Regions from separate parts of the Slackia heliotrinireducens DSM 20476 genome, predicted to be linked through region 2. Evidence: predicted binding sites of a transcription regulator. Region 2 holds the regulator's gene; the other holds the start of a gene.

Region 1 (8,279 bases), 520 kb from region 2:
GGCAGCGGCACGAGCGCGGCGCCCGCCGCGCTGAACAACTGCCAGTATTTCAGCGGCGGCGACCGCCAGGCGAGCGCCCACTACTTCATCGACGATGAAACCATCTACGAGTACGCCGATCCGTCGCGCCACCTCACGTGGCACGTGGGGGACGGCCGCGGCAAGTACGGCATCACCAACACCAACAGCATCGGAATCGAGGTGTGCCAGGACGGCGACCGCCCGTTCACCGAGGCCGAGACCAAGCGGCTGCAGTGGCTCGTGCGCAGGCTCATGGACGAATACGGCGTGCCCGCCGACCGCGTGGTGCGCCACTACGACGCGAGCCGCAAGCTGTGCCCCTACTACTACACGCCGGGCGGAAGCGGCGGCGACGCGGCCTGGAAGGCGCTGCACCGCCGCATCACGGCGGACGGCGCCTCGAAGGCCGGGTGGGTCAAGTCGGCCAAGGGCTGGTGGTACCGCCGGGCCGACGGCACCTGGCCCGCGTCGAAGTGGGAGCGCATCGGCGGGGACTGGTACTGCTTCGACAAGGACGGCTACGCGATGGCGGATTGCTGGAAGAAGTCCGGGGGTAAGTGGTACTGGCTGCGCGGCGACTGCCGCATGGCGAAGTCCACGGTCCTGCACAAGGACGGCAGGTGGTACGCCCTCGGGGCCGACGGCGCGATGCTGCGGTCCGTCGCCACGGACAAGTCGGGCGCTCTGAGGCTTTAGCCGCAACGCTTTTTCAGACGGGAAGACATGCAAACCGGGCACCCTTCGGGGTGCCCGGTTTTTTCGTTTTTCAGGCGTCCGGGGCGGGAACAGGTAGGGAACAAGTAGGGAACAACTTAGGCGCATTTAGGCACGATATTACACACTTTCGGCCGATTTGGGGTGCGAGAAAAGGGGCAAAAAAAGAGGCCAGAAACAGGCTCTGACCTCGTGTTATGCTATGGAGCCAGCGACAGGAATCGAACCCGCAACCCACTGATTACAAATCAGTTGCTCTACCGTTGAGCCACGCTGGCACGTGCAAAACAGCAGGTATTCTAACATAGGCTTGCACATTTATGCCTTGCGGATTATGTGAGCGTGTAAAACTACTGCTTGTTGCGCTTGTTGATGGGCAGTGCGTCAAACGTCTTCTTCCACTTGTAATTCGGATGGTTGTGGAGAAAGCGCTGCCTGCAGTACACGTTGATGGCCAGAAGCACAATCATCATAATAGCGCAGGTCAGGAAGAACTCCGCCACGAACATGTTGCCTTCTGCCCAAGCATAAAGCGTGGCCAGAACGAATAATGCCGACAGGACCGAATTGATGCCCAAGAAGATTTTGATAAGCAGCTCTTTGGCGCGCGTGTCCGTGTATTTCCACGACACGAATGCGTAAATGATTGCCGCCACCACCGCAAGCACGATGAGGAGGGGAAGCAACCTATATAGACGTGCGCCGATTCCGACCAAAGCGGGCATACGGCCTCCTACCTAACGACGAGTTTCTTAAAAACATAATACCAGTTTAGAAGAAGAATCAATCCTCATCTTGAAACGAACAAACTTTCGTATTAGAATTGACACGAATAGATGTTCGATTAGGAGGGTGCCGTGGAACTGCTACGCAAGTTGGAAATACTTGCCGACGCCGCAAAATACGATGTAGCGTGCACATCCAGCGGCGTTGAGCGAAAAGCCAAGGGCGGGCAGCTCGGTGCGGCAAGCCCGTCGGGGTGTTGCCATAGTTTCACGCCGGACGGTCGCTGCGTCACGCTTCTCAAGGTGTTGTATACGAATTGCTGCGTGTACGACTGCGCCTACTGCGTGAACCGCAAAAGCAACGATGTGCCCAGGGCGGCTTTCTCGCCCCGAGAACTGGCGGATCTGACCATCGAATTCTATCGTCGCAACTATATTGAAGGGCTGTTCATCTCGAGCGGGGTCATTGTCAGTCCTGACAGAACCATGGAGCTTATGTCCGAAGCGATGCGCATTCTCAGAATCGAGTACGGGTTCAGGGGCTACATCCATGCGAAGGCGGTTCCAGGGGCTTCGCCTGAGCTTGTGGAGCAGATGGGCTTTCTTGCGGACCGCATGAGTGTGAACATGGAGCTCCCCTCGGAGGAAAGCCTGAAGGCGCTCTGTCCGCAGAAGGACAGGGCAAGCATCCTGGCGCCCATGCGCCAGATAAAAGAAGGCGTTGCGGAGGACAAGGAGTCGAAGGCAATCGCTACGCGCAATCCGGTCACCTCGGTTCGCGCACGGGCGAAAAAGGCCCAGCGTGCTTTCGTGCCAGCGGGCCAGAGCACGCAGATGATCATCGGCGCCACGCCGGAGTCCGATCTGCACATCTTGTCGCTGTCGTCATCGCTGTACCGAAACTTCAATCTGAAACGCGTGTTCTTCTCGGCATACCTGCCAGTGTCGCAAGATGCACGTTTGCCGCAAGGCGGTGCTGTGCAGCTGGACAGGGAACATCGTCTCTATCAGGCGGATTGGCTCATGCGCTTCTATAGTTTCGCAGCGGATGAGATTGTGAGCGAAAAACACCCGTTTCTCGACATCGACCTGGATCCAAAGGCGTATTGGGCCATCAATCATCTTGAAACGTTTCCCGTCGAGGTGAACACCGCACCGTATGAGCTGCTTCTGAGGGTGCCAGGCATCGGCGTTCGGGGTGCGAAGCTCATCGTGCGTGCTCGGAAGAGCCAGGGTTTGGACGAGCAGAAGCTTCGCAAACTCGGTATCGCATTCAAACGGGCGAAGTACTTCATCACCTGCGGCGGCAAATACCAGGGCAAAGGGACGGATTTCACGACGGAAGCGTTGCGGGCGGTACTGAAGGGTCCCATCGACGGCGGCAAGCACGGTCGGCGCTCTGCGCGCGTCCACCCCAACCAGCTGACGCTGTTCTAGGTGAGCGCTATGGAACCGATAGCCTATGTGTACGACGATACGCTCGAGGGGCTGCTCACGGCCATATTTACAGCCTATGCGCGACATGAAGACCCCGAGGATGTGGTTCCTGCGGGGCTCATCCAGCCGCGCCTTGGGCAGGAGGTCGTGTCGGTGGAAACTGATTTCGAGTTGGCGGAACGCGTCCGGGCTGGATTGGTCAAAACATGCGGCAAGCATGCGTTCGAAGTGTTGAAGCGCGTGTCTTTGGCGGCGGATGGCAGACGCGGGTCAATCGGGCTGGCGTTCGTACGCTACGCCATGAACCATGGCAGGCAGACCTTTTCGAATTCGATGCATCCGGCGGTGTTCGATGCGGAACGGCTTGTGAAATCGGTTGAGGAGGAACGTGAGAAATGGAAACAGTTCCTCCGATTTTCCGAAGTGGACGGCGGCGTGTATGTGGCCAGGTGCAATCCCTGTGCAAATGTCGTTCCTTTGCTTATGCCGGGGTTCGCCGCCCGATTCAACGTGCAGCCTTTCATGATTTACGACGAGGTCCATAACCTTGCGGGTGTCTACGACATGCGAAGGTGGGTGTTGGTAACCACTGATGCCGTGCACGTTCCTGATCCAACGCTGAAAGACAACCTTATGAGAGCTGCATGGAAGACGTTCTATGACGCGCTATCGGTGGAGGACCGATACAACCCTGAACTGCGACGTCAGCTCATGCCCAAACGGTATTGGAAGTACCTGGTCGAGCTCAAACCGAACCAGGCGGGGCTTTCAACTCTGGGCGATTAGGCTCTGGCAAGCGTGAGGCAGCGCACCGTTTGCGCCCCGGCATCTTTGAGGGCGGTCGTGGCAGCTTCGAGCGTCGCGCCAGTGGTCATGACGTCGTCGATGAGCAACACGTTCTGCGGAGGTTTGGTGTCGGGCAGGACTTTCAGGACGTGGCGCATGTTGGCCGAACGCTGCCGGCGGCCCAAGCCACGTTGGTCCTTGACGTTTCCGACTACAAGCAGCGGCCGGTAGGGCAGGCCGAGGTTGGACGCCAGCTGCTGCGCTAACGGCTCGGTGTGGTTGAACCCGCGTTTCCGGATGGCCGCTTTCGATGCGGGCACGCAGGTTACGCAATCGGCCTCGTCCAGCCACGGGGGAGGCACGATGCGTGCAAGTATCAAGGCGAAGGGCTTGTACAGGCGGGTTTCGCCCGCGTCCTTGTACGCGTGGATTGCCTTCGCCATGCGCCCTGTGAACATCGCCGCCGACCTGCACTCGAGCGTGCGGACCCGGTGTTCGGGGTCTTCGACGGGGGCGTTGCAACGCGTGCAGACGCGCAGGCCGGCGGGATCGCCGCAGATAGGGCAGGCGGCATAGGCGTCGATGTATTCCATGTTCCGTATGCAGTCGTCGCAAAGCACCTTGCCCGCGCGTTCGCACCCTGCGCATCGGGTAGGCCAAAGCGTTTCAAGCAGAGCCTCTTTGAGCATCGTTCACCTCCGTTCCCTTCCCACCATACGCTTCGGACCTTGCCGAAACCTATGCAGAAACCTTGCCGAAACCTGACGGCAAACCCTGATTGCAGGTTCAAATTCGGGATTCGGGTTCGGAAATGGTTAAGGCGACATGTAACCTAAAAGACATATGCTTAACAGGTGCTTTATATGTTAGTTGCATACCGTGTATCGAACTTTTCCGAAATCTGCTAGACTGAACTTCGTTTTCTTTCGGGTCTGTAGTTGCGGAAGTCGAATTCTCGCTTCTTAGCCCATGGCAGATGCGGTCTAAAGGGTCCACGTAAGCTGCGTTCACCCGCAGCGAGCACGGCGTATCCTAGGAGTAAGTCGCACCTCCCGGTGGTTTTGCGACAAGTGGTCGCCCGGGGGAGAGGGCAGAGCGCAAGCGAACCCCCCGTGCGCGAGTGTGGGGTCGAAAACTAGGTCAGCCGAAAGAACTACATTGCAAAGGAATCGAAGCGGAGGCTTGGATGAAAAGTAAGCTAATACGTGTGTGCGCCATCGTCTGTGCGCTGTGCATCGGCTTCGTGCTCGCGGGCTGCAGCAACGACGACGCATATGAACCTGCAGAGCTCTCGCCGGTGGTCGATACGCCGACCATCTTGGAATCCGGTGTGCTCACGGTCGGTTTGAACGCCGACAACGCTCCGTTCACCGGAACATCCAACGGCAAGTTGGTAGGTCTGTATGTGGACTCGGCGTATGCCTTGGCCGACCAGATGGGCCTTACGGTCAAGTTCGTTGACGTGGGAGCCGACGGGGGCCTTGACGCCCTGAACAGCGGCACCGTCGACATCGTGTTCGGCATGGACGCCTCCGTAGTGGATGAAACCGTCTGGCTGAGCGATTCCGTTGCCGAGACCGGCGTGACCCTGTTCGCAGCCCCCGACAACGCTACCGCTCCGGCGGCAGATTCCGCTCCCATGATTGCAGCCCAGGTATCCTCCAAGAGCGCTTGGGCCGTCGAGAACGTGTTCGGCAGCTCCTCGGTGGTGGCCGCCAGCAATCTTGAGTCCGCCTTCTCCTCTCTGGAAACCGGCGATGCGGCTTACGTTGCGGCCGACGGCGTTATCGGCAGCTACGCCGCAAAGGACTTCAAAGTCGAGGTCGTCCCTGTGGCCGTGCTCGAGCAGCCCACCGCCCAGTGCATCGCGGTTTTGGCTTCCAACCAGGACCTTGTCGACGCTGTTACCGCGGCGGTCGCCTCTGTGAACGACGGCGGAATCCTGGACCTCGTAGCCAAGAAGTGGCTTGGATCCCCTGTCGATCTTGCATCCCTTCCGCTGATTGAAGGTACAGCCGCACCTGCTGAAACCGCTGAAGAGGGCGGCGAAGCCGCAATTGACGAGGAAGGCGCTGCAACCGAAGAGGGTGCAGGGTCCGAGGAAGGCGCCGCTGCTGAAGAGGGCAGCGTCGAGGCCGACTTGTCCGACAGCCTTGATTCCGACACATCCTCCGCAGGCGCGAACGCAGTTCTGCCGAGCGGCGGCACGGCAGCCGATGCCGGGTTGGCGTAAGCGGGGCGTACATGGCGAAAAAGGATGCCCGCAAACAACCCGTCGATGAGCGGCTCGACGTTCCTCCTATGAGCAAGATGCAGAAGGGCGTTTTGCTGGGTGCGTTATTGATCATCGTGGTATTTGTCATCTCCGTCATAATGTCCTAGTACACCATTGTTTTTCCGACGCGCCTTCACGGCGCGTCATCGGTATTTCGAAAGGTGGTTCCCAATGGCCGAAAAGACTACTGGAAAGCACGCTGCGAAACCCGTCAGCACTGCAGATAGCACCGGCGCCTTCGATGCGCCGGCATCCGAAACCAGCTTCGACGCGGAAGTGTCGCATCGCAAGCGCATCAAGGGCCACAAGCAGCGTTCCCGCAGGACGCGCATCGTGCTCATCTTCGTCATCCTGTTGCTTCTGGCGGGTCTTGGCTTCTTGGGCTACACCGCCTGGAACATAGTCATGGAGGCGAACCAGGAGGCAAGCCAGACCGCGGCCTCGCATGGCGAGTCTTCAACTATCGAGGGCGATACTAAATCCGACGCAGGCACGACTGATAAGGTGAAGCCGCAGGTCAGCATCCCTAATTTGGCGAATCTTGTGGGTCTGACCACTGATGAGGCCATCTCTTACCTGGGCAGCGGAGCCGAGGTTTCCTCCACGACCGACATCACCGAAGAGGTGGAGAAGACCCGCGAGGTCGAAGTTGAAGTCAAGTCGGATGACCCGAAGGCCGAACCGACGACCGAGGTTCAGACCGAAACCTATACCGAAGAAGAGGTTGTTGGCCATCATGTGACCATCTCCATGAAGAACGACAAGACCGACTCGCAGGGCAACAGGCCTTCGGTGTATCTGACCACGGACAAGGATGAGAAGACCACCATCGTGGGGTATTCCATCTCCATGGAGTCTTTGGGTTACGGCGATATGTCGTTCAGCGATGCCGTCAACGTTGCGAGAATCGTTCAGAACACCTTGTCCAACGTCGGCGTGACCCCCGCAGACGGAAACATCGCCCTGCCCGAGGACGAATCCGAATACCGCACCTTCGGGGAGGACGGGACGACTGTTGCTGAAGAAAGCTACACTTTCAAGGGCGACGGCACGACCGGCGAGGGAACGGCCATCACATGGTCGCTCCGCCTGACGTATGATTACTCCGCCTACAACGTCTCGAAGAACTGGGACGATGTCATCAAGCTGGTGTATGTGACCGTGGAGGCGACGGAGTAGGACCGGTTCGAAGACCGAGATAAGGCCACGTCCCGGCTGTGGGGTGTGGCCTTTTGCCGTCTTAGCGGGATACGTGATGCCTTCATGGTCTCGCTGCGAGAATGGATTCGCGGGTACTCTATTGTGCTAAAGTACCCCTGCTATTGAGAGTTGTGTGAAAGGACTGAGACCCGTGATACCGGTTACGCCAAGGGGGTTCAGGGATATTCTTCCCGAAGAGGCCCTGAAACGTGAAGAAATCACCGATAAAGTCAAGGCGTGTTTTTCCGCCCACGGTTACCTGCCGGTGGAAACGCCGCTTTTGGAGGACCGCCATTCCATGGAGCGTGCCACGGCGGTCGAGGACACGCCGTTTCAGATGTTCGATGACGGCGGCCGCCTGCTTATCCTTCGATCTGACCTGACGTTGCCCATCGCGCGTCTGGTCGCCACGCGCATGCATGCCGACGAAAGCCCGGTGCGCCTGCGCTACGCCGCGCCAATCGTGCGTGACACCACGGTGTTCATGGGGAAGTCGCGCCAGGTAACCCAGCTGGGTATCGAGCTTATCGGCCAGTCCGGCAAGAAAGCCGATGTCGAGGTGCTTTCGCTACTTGCTGAATCGTTGAATGCCGCCGGCCTTGCCGGGTGGCGCATCGTCTGCGGCGATGTGAAGTTGGCCCGTGCGGCGCTGGATGCAGCTGGAATATATGGCGAGGACCGCACCGAGGTGCTTCGATTCATCCACCGTTCCGACCTTGTCGGTCTGGATGTTTTCCTGGAGACGTTGGGCATTTCCGAAAACGCCCGTCGCGCCGTGTCGCAGCTTATGCGTGTGAGCGGCGACGCTGCGGCGCTGGATGAGGCTACGGCCATTTTGGAATCCATCGGGGCAGACACCACAGGCATCGAGGAGCTGCAGGTTGGCTTCGATGCGGCTCGGGAACTCGGGTTCTCCGATGCGCTGTCGATGGACCTGTCCGTTTTGAACTCGTTCGACTACTACACCGGATTGGTGTTCGAGGCCCATGCGCCGGGGCTTTCCGCTCCGCTGGCATCTGGCGGACGCTACGACGGTGTGCTTGCCCAATGGGGCGTCGACGCTCCTGCGGCCGGCTTCTCCATATCGCTTGACGGACTGGAAGAAGCCATCGGAGCATGTG
Region 2 (8,279 bases):
ACCTCGCTGCCACACTGGGCATATCCATTTCATCCCGTAGCGCGTACCGCGTCATCAACCGCAACGTCGATCCATGCGACCCGTTCCTCACCACGCTGCCTCGGGCTGTTGCGACCCCCGTCACGAAGAAGGGCCGCGCGAAGGACGTTCTTAAGGATTTCCGCGGTCTGAAGATAGCTGTCGAAGACATCCAGGATTTTTCGGACGATCTGAAGAAGCCTTTCGCTCGTCTGGCTGCACGCTACTATCTTGAGCCTGACGTCGAGCCGAAGATCCGCGTCGATTCCGACGGGGTGCACGTGACGTTTCCCGTGCGTAAGATGTGATGGACACTGGAGAATTGCCTGAATGCATTGCGAATTTGCGAATGGTTCGGGTACAATCACAAGGCTAAACAGAATATGCACTAAATAACAGAGCTCAAATGCAACAAGGATCGACCCACATGCCTGAAAGCATCTCAGAAAAGCCTTCGGTAGGCTGCCTTAAAGTATCATCCAAGTCGTCGCCGGCTTCCGTCGCCGGTGCCATCGCTGGCATGATCAAAGACGGTGTCGCGGTTGAACTGCAATCTGTCGGCGCCGGCGCTGTGAACCAGGCCGTCAAGGCTATCGCCATTTCGCGTGGGTTCCTCTCTCCGGTCGGCATCGAAATCGTGTGCGTCCCGTCTTTTGCGGACATCGTCATCGATGGCGAGTATCGCACGGCCATCCGATTCGACGTGGAACCGCGTAAGCAGGTCGAGCATTTGGGCGACGAAGGCTTCGAAGGCTAGGTACGCTTATCTCGGCCGTTTCCGTCTCCCTTGTCCAGAGGATATGATGAATCAATTCTTAACAGGCCGTTCGTTCTACGTGTTCACGTACGGCTGCCAGATGAACGAACACGACTCCGAACGCATCGTCGGCATGCTGGAGGCCTGCGGCGCACATCGAACCGACGTGTTCGAGGATTCGGAAATCGTCATTTTCATGACCTGCTGCGTGCGCGAAGCCGCCGATGTGCGGTTGCGCGGCCAGGTCAACAGCATCAAGAACGTCCCGTTGCCGCGCACATCTGAACTGAAGAAGCGCGTCGTGTGCATCGGCGGCTGCATCGGTCAGCGCGACGGGCAGCAGCTCATCGACGATATGCACCACGTGGACGTGGTCTTCGGCACCCAGAACATCGAACGTCTTCCGTACCTCATCAACGGAGTGTTGTCCCGCGGCGGCCACATCGCCGAGGTGCAGGAGGAGTCCGACACCTTCTCGACAGATTTGCCGTCCAAGCGCGAGCATGACTGGGCCGCCTGGCTGCCCATCACCGTGGGCTGCAACAATTTCTGCACCTATTGCATCGTGCCCTATGTCCGCGGCCGCGAGCGCTCCCGTGCCATCGAGTCCGTGGTGGCCGACGCCCAAGCTCTGGTTGCCGAGGGCGTGCAGGAGATTACCCTGCTGGGCCAGAACGTCAATTCCTACGGGCGTGACCTGTACGGCGAGCCCCGTTTTGCGGACGTGCTCAAAGGCGTGGCCGCAACCGGCGTGCCCCGTCTGCGTTTCGCCACATCCCACCCGAAGGACCTGACCGACGAGGTAATCGAGGCCTTCGGCACGTTGGGCAACCTGATGCCCGCGCTCCATCTGCCGGTGCAGTCGGGTTCCGACGCCATCCTCAAGCGCATGCATCGTTCCTATACGGTGGAACATTACCTGGGGCTCATCGACAAGCTGCGTGCGGCATGCCCCGACATCTCCCTGTCCACCGACATCATCGTCGGGTTCCCTGGCGAAACGGAGGAGGATTTCCAGGCAACCTACGACCTGGTGGAGAAGGTGGGCTACTCCCAAGTGTTCACGTTCATCTATTCGCCCCGCGAAGGCACCCCTGCCGCCAAGATGAAAGACGACACGCCTCGTTCCGTCATCCAGGAGCGTTTCGAACGTCTGGTGCAGATGGTGCAGGACAAGGCCTACGAACAGAACCAACGATTCGCCGACCGCACGCTGGATGTGCTGGTGGAGGGCGTTTCGCAGCGCAACGATTCCATCATTGCGGGCCGTTCGCCCCACAATGCCATGGTGCACGCGCCCATTCCCGAAGGCAAGACCATCGAGCAGCTGAAGGGCACCATCATCCCCGTGCATGTGGACGAGGCGAAGACCTGGTACCTTTCCGGCACGGTCGTCGAATAGCCGGCCTTTGGCGCTTGATCTCACATACCCCGTCATCGTCGTCGTAGGTCCTACGGCCTCCGGCAAATCCGGCGTGGCCGCAGAGTTCGCCCGGCGGGTGCATGGCGAAGTGGTTTCGGCCGATTCGATGCAGGTCTACCGCGGCATGGATATCGGTACGGGCAAGATAACCCCTGATGAGCAGCTTGTAACCCACCACGGGCTCGACATCTGCAATCCTGGCGAGGCTTATTCGGCATCCCGTTTCCAGGAGTACGCCAGGGCATGCTTCGCAGACATCGACGCGCGTGGTTCGCTGTCGGTGCTTGCGGGCGGGACCGGGTTCTACGTGCGCGCGGCCATTGACGATTACGATTTCGCATCGGGCGAGCAGGTGGGAAACCCCGTGCGCGACAAGTGGCAGGCCTATTACGACGAGAACGGCGCCGATGCGCTGTGGAACAGGCTTCACGAGGTGGATCCGAAAAGCGCGGACATCATCCATCCCAACAACGTGAAGCGCGTCATTCGTGCTTTCGAGATGCTTGAGCTGGACGGTAAAGGCTATGCCCAGGTGCATGCGGGATTGGCAAGCATCGGGCAGTTCGTCCCGGCGGTGTTCTTCGGTCTGGCCGTGACGCCCGACCTTCTGGTGCAGCGCATCGAACGCCGCGTGGACGCCATGTTCGACGCGGGATTGGTCGCCGAGGTGGAGGGCCTGCTCGAGCAGGGGTTCGAAAGCGCCTGCACGGCTCGGGACGCCATAGGCTATAAGGAAGTGGTTGCGGCGCTTCGGGGTGAAATCACCATGGACGAGGCCCGCGAACAGATCAAGACCGCCACAAGGCGCTATGCCAAGCGGCAGCGCAGCTGGTGGCGTAAGGATTCGCGTATCATATGGCTGGATGCGGACGATCCTAATCCGCAGAAGCTTGCCGACGAGATACTTAAAACGCTTTCAGACAAGGGGTATACGGATGTCGTTTGCCGATATGGACGCCAATAGCGTGATGGAGGACCGCGAGCGGGCTATCCTCGTGGGCATCGATTATCGCGACAATGCGAGTGAGTACTCGCTGGAGTCGTCTTTGGACGAACTGGCTCGTCTGACCGATACGGCCGGGGCCGATGTTGTGGCTACCACCTCCCAACGTTTGGACTCGCCGAACCCACGCACGTTCATCGGATCGGGCAAGGCAGAGGAAATCGCCTCGATGTGCCGGTCCCTTTCGGCGGACGTGGTCATCTTCGACGACGAGCTTACGCCTTCGCAGCAGAGCAACCTTGAGAAGGTCCTGCCCAAGGACGTGAAGGTCATCGACCGCACCGCTCTTATTCTGGACATATTCGCCCTGCACGCCACCACCAAGGAAGGCCGCCTGCAGGTCAGGCTCGCTCAGAACCAGTACCTGCTGCCGCGTCTGCGCGGCATGTGGGCGCATCTTGCCAGCAACCGCATGGGCGGCGGCGTAGGTTCCCGCTTCGGCGAAGGCGAAAGCCAGCTCGAGGTGGACCGCCGCATGGTCCGCAAGCGCATCACGTCCATTCGCCGGGAGCTGGAGCAGGTTGCGCAGATGCGCACGATCCAACGTGCCGCGCGATACGACTCGGGTATATTCAAGGTGGCAGAGGCGGGGTATACCAATGCAGGAAAATCAAGCCTGCTCAACCGTCTGACCAATGCCGAAGTGCTGAGCTATGACAAGCTGTTCGCCACGTTGGATTCCACCACGCGCAAGCTGGTGCTGCCTGAAGGCCGCGAGGTGACCATCACCGATACGGTCGGATTCATCCAGAAGCTGCCGACGACGCTGGTCGAAGCGTTCAACAGCACGCTGGATGAGATTCGCGGAGCCGATTTGATCATGCATGTGGTGGACGCGTCTTCGAACGAACGGGACCTGCAGATGAACGCCGTAGGTGACACGCTGGAGCAGATCGGCGCCCAGGACATTCCGCGGCTCGTCGTGTTCAACAAGATCGACCTGGTGGACGAAGGGGACCGCGCTATCCTGGCCTCCCGCTATCCGATGGCCATTCTGGTGTCCGCTGAAACCGGCGAGGGCATCGACGGTTTGATAGACGCATTGGCCCGCGCCGTCGCCGCGCAGGAGGAGCTCATGGATGTGCTGGTGCCCTATTCGAAAGGCAGCGTGGTGTCTTTGGTGCACGAGCGTTGCACGGTGCTTGCGGAAAGCTACGGGGAGGACGGTACGCGTCTGACGCTGCGAGCACCACGGGATCTGATAGCTCTGCTGGGCCAGTATTCGGTCCAATAGCAACCCGATGCTGATTCCTATATGAAAACGGCTCCTGTAAGGAGCCGTTGTTTGTTTATGCGCAGTCCGTTTGTACGTTACAGACGGCGGAACACGGCAACGACCTTTCCTGCAATGGAGACGTTCTCGCGAACGATGATAGGTTCCATGGTGGAGTTTTCTGGCTGCAGGCGGATGTGATCGCGCTCTTTGAAGAAGCGCTTGACCGTTGCGCCGTCTTCGACGAGGGCCACGACGATATCGCCGTTGTTGGCATTCGGCTGTTCCTTCACCACGACGAAGTCGCCGTCGTTGATGCCGATTTCGATCATGGAGTCACCGCGTACCTTCAGCAAAAACGAACTGGAATCGCCGACGATTTCGGTGGGCAGGGGGATGGTCTCCTGGATGTTCTGCTCGGCAAGAATGGGCACGCCAGCAGCGACGTTGCCGACGACCGGCAGGTTGACCACGTTGGAGAATTCACCCTGACCGACGAAATCGTTGTGGGCTGGTTGGCCCTTTGGTGCGGTGCCTCCATAGGTTTCGCCGTCGGAGGTACGCAGCACGGTGATGCAGCGCGACTTCAGGGGGTCGCGATGGATATAGCCCTTCTCCTCAAGATTGTTCAGGTGCACATGCACGGTGGAGGGGGACGAAAGCCCGATGCTGTCGCAGATGTCGCGAACGGTGGGGGCGATGCCGGTTTCTTCGATGGTGGCGATGATGCAATCGAGCACAGCCGTCTGCTTCTTGGTGAGCTTGGTGGAGTCTTTTTTACGAACAGTCATGGTGGCCTTCCTAATACGAACATTTGTATTAAAAATCTGTTGACATGAACCTTTGTTCGCTTTATTATATACCCGAACAAAGGTTCGTGCAAGTAAGGAGTTAAGAAACATGACACGCCAGGACATGCATACATATACGAACGGCTCCTCGGCCCTCAAGTACAACAGCAAGCGTCCCGTCTTGGAGGTTATTCCTGGCGGCGCAGTTTCTGACCAGCCACAATCTTTTCTTGACGACCTGAAATTCGCTGCCAAGGCAACCGGTTTCGCAAATATGCGCGACGATTTGAAATACGGTTCCATCGCAGGTCGTCCACTGGACCTGTCCAAAGCGCACCAGTATGTGCTGTTCGGCGCACTTATGTTCGCTTTTGGTTTGGCCCTTATCCTTCTCTAATCGGGAAGGACCGTTAGTCCGACAATTCTCGTCTCCAGCGGTTTGCTGCGTTTCCTGCTGCGAGACATCCGTGAAAACTCCGTCGCTTCAGATCGGCGGAGTTTTTCGTCTCGTTGGCCGGTCTTGTATGTATGGCGCGGCGTCAGAGTTGGAGTGCATGAAAGGGGGAACAATATCTGGGTATCGATTAACATGCAGCATATTTCACTATATATGGGAATTCAGCGACGTTGCAGGTAGATTGGAAATTCTGTTGTCATAATCGATATGACGGGGTATGATGACCACAACATTTTGTGGTCATGGTGACTATGTCCCGAATGGAGGATTGCATGCGTTGCCCATCTTGTGGTCATCCCGAATCGAAAGTCGTCGACTCTCGTCCGTCGGAAGAATACAATTCCATCCGCCGTCGGCGTGAATGCTTGAAGTGCGGAACCCGCTTCACGACGTACGAACGTTTGGGAGACAGCCCGCTTATCGTCATCAAGGCCGACGGGACCAGCCAGGTGTTCAGTCGCGAGAAGCTCTACCGCGGCATCTCTATCGCCTGCGCGAAACGCCCGAATATTCCCAATGAGAAGAAAACCGAGATCATCGATAGCATCGAAGCTCAGTTGCGCAACACCGGCAAGAACGAAATCCGCTCCAAGGAGCTCGGCGACATGGTTCTTGAGCGTTTGCGTGGTTTGGACGACGTGGCATATATTCGTTTCGCCAGCGTTTACAAGGACTTTCAGAGCATCGAGGAATTCGAGGATGCTCTGAAAGGACTGGAGTAAACATGTCTCAGAAACTGCGCGTTCCCATTAAGAAACTTGCCGAAGATGCGGTTGTGCCGTCCTACGCCTATGATGGCGATGCCGGCGTAGACCTGCGTGCCACTGAAAACCTGGTGCTTAAGCCTTTCGAGCGCGCTTTGGTCGCAACCAGCCTGGCCGTGGCCATACCCGAGGGCTATGCCGGTCTGGTCATGCCCCGCAGCGGGCTCGCCATTAAGCACGGCATCTCCGTCGTCAATGCCCCAGGCCTTATCGATAGCCACTATCGCGGAGAACTCAAGGTCATCCTCATCAACTTGGATTCGAAAGAGGATTTCGAAATCAACGTGGGCGACCGCATCGCCCAGCTGGTTATCGCCAAGGTCGAAAACGTGGACTGGCAGCCAGTGGACGAACTCGATGCTACCGATCGCGGTGCAGGCGGGTTCGGCTCCAGCGGCATCGAATAGGTTTTGCCTCGCAACCGCCTAACGAAACAGCAACCGTGAATGCTTGGCAGCCGTCTGGCTAGCATGCTCATTCGGGCGTGCAGCCGAAGGCGAGCTTCTGGCGTTGGCTCAGGATAGAAGGGTGAAAACTGTTTCCTGAACGGGGCAGGGGTTCCAACGACGTTTCAGGGCATGAAAAAGGCCTGGCGCGGTGCCAGGCCTTCGGGTTCTTCAAGTCGGAATCGGCTAGTTCTTGCTGGATGCCAGGAAGAACAACGCCAATGTGCCCGGGCCGGAATGGGCGCCGATCACGGGGTCCACGTAGTTGATGCGGATGTCCTTGGTGCCGAATTCCTTACGGATGAGGTCGGCCAGATACTCGGCATCCTCCAGGCAGTCGCCATGGGTGATGAACACGGTCTGCTCGCTGACGGGCTCGTCGGCGGTCTGCTTCATGTGGTTGAGCAGTCCCTGGATGGATTTCTTGCGGCCGCGCACCTTCTCCATGGGGATAAGGTGTCCCTCGTCATCCACATGCAGGACCGGCTTGATGTTGAGCAACGTGCCTGCCCAGGCGCTCGAACGGCTTACACGTCCGCCGCGGAACAGGAACATGAGGTCGTCGACAGTGAACCAGTGGGCCAGCTTGGACTTGTTGACCTCGACCCAGTCGCGCACCTCTTCGATGGTGGCGCCTTCCTTCTTCTTTTGGGCGGCGTACCACACCAGAAGTCCTTGGCCGCCGGACGCGGCAAGCGTGTCCACGGAAAGGATCGTGCGGTCGGGGTAGCTTTTCGACAGCTCTTTCAGCAGCAGATCGGTGGCTTCGTACGTGCCCGACAGTCCGCTGGAGAAACCCAGGTACAGCACGTCGTTTCCTGCATCTAAAATGCCACGGAACACTTTTTCGGATTCCGTCAGAATGGGGAGCGAGGTGGTGACCACCTTGCCGTCGCGCATCATGGTGTAGAACTGCTTCAGGTCGGTTTTCTCGCCCTTGAGATAGCTTTGATACTGTTCGCCGTCCACAAAGAAGATCAGCGGCAGGATTTCCAGCTCGCACTCGTCGATGGTTGCTTCCGTCAGGTTGCAGCTGGAATCGGTAACAATGGTGTAAGGCATAGGGGCTCCTTCGGTTTATTCGTGGAACAGTATATCTCTCTTGTTTAGGAACGGACCAATTCCATATTTTCAGCCACTAATCGTTACCTAATCCAGGCTTAGGATACAATGCCTGCTTATATGAAAAGAAAGACCAGCTAAATAAAGTCAAGGGGTTTTCTTGGGCTTTGTTAGATAGGACTTTGACAGGTGAATATGGGATAAAGAATGCGCGTTCTCGCGTCTCGCGGCATGACGACGCGGGGCCGGCCGAAAGCGGGCCCATGTGAATTCGGGGTCTCGTCGAGAAACTCAGTCTTCCCCGAGCCGCTCCCGCTGCGATTGGACCGACGGCCTCGGCTCGTA

The links. Region 2 encodes LexA, which represses DNA repair genes until DNA is damaged. Its sites were predicted from a motif close to CNAACANNTGTTNG; they were not measured.
Region 1: a site for LexA is predicted at 1,565-1,578, ahead of SHEL_RS07520 (putative DNA modification/repair radical SAM protein). Genes of this name have one in related genera too.

What each region holds. Positions count from the first base shown of each region.
Region 1 covers NC_013165.1:1,751,561-1,759,839, reverse strand. The annotation lists gene SHEL_RS15090 (peptidoglycan recognition protein family protein) at 1-717, shown strand, start outside; tRNA gene SHEL_RS07530 (tRNA-Thr) at 939-1,013, opposite strand; gene SHEL_RS07525 (hypothetical protein) at 1,086-1,460, opposite strand; gene SHEL_RS07520 (putative DNA modification/repair radical SAM protein) at 1,593-2,897, shown strand; gene SHEL_RS07515 (TIGR03915 family putative DNA repair protein) at 2,907-3,683, shown strand; gene SHEL_RS07510 (ComF family protein) at 3,680-4,372, opposite strand; gene SHEL_RS07505 (substrate-binding periplasmic protein) at 4,870-5,916, shown strand; gene SHEL_RS15265 (hypothetical protein) at 5,928-6,065, shown strand; gene SHEL_RS07500 (hypothetical protein) at 6,130-7,137, shown strand; gene hisG (ATP phosphoribosyltransferase) at 7,310-8,279, shown strand, end outside.
Region 2 covers NC_013165.1:1,230,810-1,239,088, forward strand. The annotation lists gene SHEL_RS05265 (ATP-binding protein) at 1-326, shown strand, start outside; gene SHEL_RS05270 (stage V sporulation protein S) at 446-775, shown strand; gene miaB (tRNA (N6-isopentenyl adenosine(37)-C2)-methylthiotransferase MiaB) at 822-2,177, shown strand; gene miaA (tRNA (adenosine(37)-N6)-dimethylallyltransferase MiaA) at 2,185-3,162, shown strand; gene hflX (GTPase HflX) at 3,134-4,435, shown strand; gene lexA (transcriptional repressor LexA) at 4,513-5,205, opposite strand; gene SHEL_RS05295 (hypothetical protein) at 5,315-5,602, shown strand; gene nrdR (transcriptional regulator NrdR) at 5,935-6,384, shown strand; gene dut (dUTP diphosphatase) at 6,387-6,833, shown strand; gene SHEL_RS05310 (DegV family protein) at 7,059-7,934, opposite strand; gene SHEL_RS05315 (IS110 family RNA-guided transposase) at 8,226-8,279, opposite strand, start outside.